2 regions of the Streptomyces sp. ITFR-6 genome follow, and region 2 is predicted to be linked to the other one. Evidence: riboswitches for the same ligand, from Rfam matches in the RefSeq annotation. Region 2 holds a riboswitch; the other holds the start of a gene.
What was found. A riboswitch is a leader RNA that binds a small molecule or an ion and turns the genes downstream of it on or off. The one in region 2 is predicted to bind cyclic di-AMP.
Positions count from the first base shown of each region.

Region 1: another riboswitch for cyclic di-AMP. It lies ahead of RLT59_RS34910 (C40 family peptidase); the one in region 2 lies ahead of RLT59_RS35565 (LysM peptidoglycan-binding domain-containing protein).

Region 1 covers NZ_CP134612.1:7,695,144-7,697,589, forward strand. Annotated here, with positions in the region: gene RLT59_RS34905 (LysE family translocator) at 1-564, shown strand, start outside; gene RLT59_RS34910 (C40 family peptidase) at 598-1,071, opposite strand; cyclic di-AMP (ydaO/yuaA leader) riboswitch at 1,075-1,247, opposite strand; gene RLT59_RS34915 (hypothetical protein) at 1,577-1,885, opposite strand; gene RLT59_RS34920 (ATP-dependent Clp protease proteolytic subunit) at 1,893-2,446, opposite strand, start outside.
Region 2 covers NZ_CP134612.1:7,856,472-7,858,917, reverse strand. Annotated here, with positions in the region: gene RLT59_RS35565 (LysM peptidoglycan-binding domain-containing protein) at 45-944, opposite strand; cyclic di-AMP (ydaO/yuaA leader) riboswitch at 948-1,136, opposite strand; gene RLT59_RS35560 (alpha/beta fold hydrolase) at 1,588-2,403, shown strand.

The sequences.
Region 1 (2,446 bases), 160 kb from region 2:
CTCGCCTCGCGCTCCGCGGGGGTGGCGACCGCGCTGGGCGTGGCCGGTGGCCTGCTCGTACACACCGCGCTCGCCGTCGCCGGGCTGGCCGCCGTGCTGGTGGCGGTGCCGGTGCTGTTCCGCACGGTTCAGCTCCTGGGCGGGGCGTACGTGCTCTACCTGGGCATCAGCGCGCTGCGTGCGGCCCGGCGCGGCACCGGGCAGGCGGGGGCCGCCGAAGCCGCGGCCGGCCGGGGCGACGGCCAGCACGCCACGAACGGGACGCGGCGCGCGCTGCGCCAGGGGTTCCTGACCAACGCGCTGAACCCCAAGGCGCCGGTGCTCTTCCTCAGCCTGCTTCCGCAGTTCGTCCCGCCCGGGGCCGCCCCGCTGCCGCGGACGCTGCTGCTCGCCGCGATCGTCGTGCTGCTCGCGCTGATCTGGTTCCCGGCCGTGGCGCTCCTGGTGGACCGGCTGGGCCGGTGGCTGCGCCGGCCGCGCACCGCCCGCGCGATCGAGGGCGGCAGCGGCGCGGCGCTCACCGTACTGGGGGCGGTACTGGTGACCGGCACCCTGCCGCACTGACGCGGGGTGCGCGCCGACGGCGGGGCGGTGGCGTCAGCTGACCCGGCCGTAGTAGACGCTCTTCGTCCAGATCTTCTCCAGCCGCACCACGGCACCGGTCTTCGGCGAGTGCCAGATCTTGCCGCTGCCCGCGTAGATGCCCACGTGGAAGACGCTGCGGCCGGAGTGGAAGAAGACCAGATCGCCGCGCTGCCGCTTCGAGGCCGAGATGTGGCGGGTCTTGTTGTACTGCTGCTGGGCCGTGCGCGGGAGCTTCTTGCCCGCCTTCTTGAACGAATACAGCGTCAGACCCGAACAATCGAAGCGGCTGGGGCCGGTGGCGCCCCACCGGTACGGCGATCCCTTCTTCGACGCGGCGATGTTGAGCGCCTTCATCGAATGAGTCGCGGCCTGGGCGTCGGTCACGGCGCCGGGGACGAACAGCGAGCCGCCGACTGCGGCGAGAGTCAGAGCCGAGGCCGTCGTGGCTCGGGCGAGGAGAGACGGGACATGAACCTGCGCAGTCATGCGCAACCCTTCGTCAGCCGCCTGTGAAGGATGACCTGTCGGGTTCGGGCTGGCGAAGTCGCCCGGCCGCACGTGGCGGCTTCACCCCGAGGGACGACCGGATCTCCGGTCGGCCCGTTGTGCTCGGGTCCTCCACTCCTGCCGATCCACTCCTGTCGACCAGGCATCCGGACAGCGGCAGGACTCGGCGTCCGCCCGGACCGCCCCGCCGCGGTGGCGGGGGCTTGTCGTCCCAGGGATCTTGACTCACCGAACGCCGGATTTCCGAGGTGAAACGGTGATATGTGAGGCTCATCACGACTGACCCGTTCGGGTGGACGGGGGGCCTTGAGGGGAGTTTCCGCACCTCCGCTTCCGGTGCCGCATCAGGGACGGAACGGGAGATTTCACCCATGACCCACTTCGAAAGCGCAAGTTGGCCTGTCCCTCCTGCGAGGTAACACCTACGCCGAACGAGCGAGATAATTCGGTCCGCCCGTCGGGCGTGTCGGCGCAAGGGAGTTGATCAACTCGGCGGGTCGGGTGGCACGGTGAGCCGCCCGGCGCGGCGTTCCCCGTCCAGCACCCGTAACGCTCGCGTCAACGTGGCGGAGTGGACCCGGCTTTCACCCCGCTCGTGCATCAACGCGAGCGCGTCCCGCAGTGCCGCGGCGTGCGAGGCGAGCGCCTGTGCGGCGCGCAGGGCCCGGTAGGTGTCGTCGGCGCGGGCCGGGTTGATCCGGCCCAGCTGGTCGACGACTTCCAGGTAGCGGTCGATGAACTCGCCCTCGGCGCGGGTCAGGGCGGGCAGCGGCGGGAACTCGGGTGGCCGCATCGCGGGTTCACCCCGCGGCGGGCGGCAGCAGTGCGGGCCCGCGGTTCTGCACGATGTGGTCGATCAACCCGTAGGCCTTGGCGCCCTCGGCGTCGAGGATGAGGTCGCGCTCGGTGTCCTCGGTGATCTTCTCGGCGGAGCGGCTGGTGTGACGGGCCAGTATGCCCGTCAGCGTCTCGCGCATCCTGGCCAGTTCCCGGGCCTCGATCTCCAAATCGGACGGCTGTCCCCGCACCGGCTCCGGGAGTTCGGGCTGCTGCAGCACGACCCGTGCGCCGGGCAGCGCGTGCCGTCGGCCGGGAGCTCCCGCGGCCAGCAGGACGGCCGCGCCGGCGCCGGCCTGGCCGAGACAGAACGTCTCCACCTCGCAGGTGAGGAAGGACATCGTGTCGTACACCGCCGTCACGGCTCCGAACGAGCCGCCGGGGGAGTTGATGTAGAGCTGGATGGGCCGGTCGGGTGCGTCGTGCTCCAGGTACATGAACTGCGCGACCAGGTCGTTGGCCGCGACGTCGTCGACCGGGGTGCCGAGGAAGACGACGCGTTCGGCCAGCAGTTTGG
Region 2 (2,446 bases):
CCACCCCTGCGCCCGGTCCCTCCCGAAGGCGGGGCCGGGGCATGTCAGTAGGCGCCGAAGACGTTGTCGATGGAGCCGTAGGTGGCCGCGGCGTAGTTGCACGCGGCGGTGATGTTGGCGACCGGGTCGAGGATGTCCGTCGACGTACCGGCCACGTGGTAGGCCTCGAAGGTGGGCTGGATCACCTGGAGGAGACCCTTGGAGGGCGTGCCGGCGACGGCGTTCGAGTCCCAGTTGTTCACGATCTGCGGGTTGCCGGAGGACTCGCGGATCACGTTGCGGTAGATGCCGTCGTAGCTGCCCGGGATGCCGTTCTGGGCCATCACGGCGAGCGACTCCTTGATCCAGCCGTCGAGGTCGTCGGTGTACGCCGTCGCGGCCTGCGCGGGGGCGGTGGCAGCGGTCTCGGTGGCGGTGGTCTTCTCCGCGACGGGCGCGGCCGTCCGCTCGGAGCGGTCGGCGCGGTCGGTCCCCTCGGACCGGTCGGACGACTGCGCGGCGTCGGTCGCGGGCTTCGATTCGGTCGCGGCCTTCGATTCGGCGGTGGGAGCCGCCTTCGGGGCTACGGCGGCGGACTTGGCGCCGATGGTCAGCTTGAGGCCCGGGTGAATCAGGTCGGGGTTTCCGCCGACCGCACTCCGGTTGTCCTGGTAGAGCCGCTCCCAGCCACCACTGAGGGAATGCCCACGGGCGATCTTGGCAAGCGAATCGCCGGAGACCACGGAATAGACGGTGGACTCCGCCTTGTGGGCCGCAATTCCCTTGGCAGCAAAGGGGGTCGAGGACGCCGACTTTTCCGCGACGGCGGGGTGCGCCGGTGCGGCAGAAGCGGATCCGGCACCGATCAGGGGGAGCGCGAGAACGACTCCGCCCGTGCTCACGGCGATGAAGCCGCGGGTCAGGGTGGTGGACTTGAAACGACGGTACTTACCCGTGATGGGCATGGCGTATTTCCTCTCCGCCGCCTGCGAGGTGAGCTGTCGGGTTCGGACTGGAGATGTCCGGCCGCACATGATGGCGACTTAACCCCAAGCCGCTCCGGATTCCGGACCGGCAGTAAACCTGGGTCCCCCGCTCCTGCCGTAGGTGAGTGGGTCGGGTTCCCGGACGGCGGCAGGATTCGGCGTTCCATCCGGATTGACGGTGACCGTAAGCGAAAAACGCCGGACGAAACAAGCCCGGAATTCTTGATCCCAATTGATTCGCAAGATCAATTAAAGGAAATGCCCAGCATCAGACCTCTCGGGGGAAGTCAACTTTCTTGGCACAGCAGGGAACCGAGGCCGGACGCACCGCGTCCGGGGCCGGGAAGGTGATGCTGACCACTGAGCCCGAAAAGGGTGATTTGCTCAATATTCATCACCTTTGGACTATGAAAAAAGGTTCTTCGGTGGGTTATTAATGATGAATACGACTAACTACACAATTAGGACATTCCATCAAGCTCTACAGCCGGACGGCCGCAGCACTCGCGGCGTGGCGCCTCCGTCAATACATCTCTATTGATGCATCTAAATAGATGTACTACGGTGTGAGGCATCGGTCGGCGCTCATGGCGCCGCCCACCACTGAGACCGGGAGAACCCCATGTTCCTCGACACCGATGGCGCCACGCTCCACTACGAGATCCGCGGCTCCGGTCCCCTGCTGCTCGTCTCCCAGAGCGGTGAGGGCGACGCCGACCGCAGCACCGACCTGGTCGACCGGCTCGTGGACAGCTGGACCGTGGTCACCTACGACCGCCGGGGCCTCTCCCGTAGCACGCTCGACGATCCCGGACAGCGCGTCACCATGGCGCGGCACGCCGACGACGTGCACCGGCTGCTGGCCGAACTGACCGATGAGCCCGCCCTGATGCTCGGATGCAGCATGGGCGCCGCCATCGGGCTGCACCTGGCGCTCGCCCACCCCGAGCAGCTCGGGCTGCTCGGGGCACACGACCCGGTCACGCCGTCCCTGCTGCCCGCCGGACAGCGCGAGCAGCACACCGCCGAGCTGGCGCACCTTCAGGACATCCACCGCGACGGCGGTCTGGCAGCGGCCTTCCCCGAGATCGCCCGGGTCCTCGGCATCGACCCGGCGCGCCAGGAGACCGAACCGGGGCTCACCCCGATGCCGCTCACCCCGCGCCGTGTGGCGAACTTCGGCTTCTTCATCGAGCGCGACTTCACCGCGGTCATCGAAGCCGAGCTCGACCGGGAGGCGCTGCGGGCGACTCCCGTACGCATCGTGCCCGCGAGCGGCAGCACCACGGCGCCATCCGTCTTCGTCGGCCAGTGCGCACAGAGCCTCGCCGGACTGGTCGGCCGGGAGACCGTCCCGTTCCCCGGCGGGCACAACGGCAACACCACGCATCCGCGGGCGTTCGCGACCCGGCTGCGGGACGTGCTGTCCGGGGTATGAGCGGGGGCGCTGTCGGACGGACGGGACGACGGCCGCCGCCCCG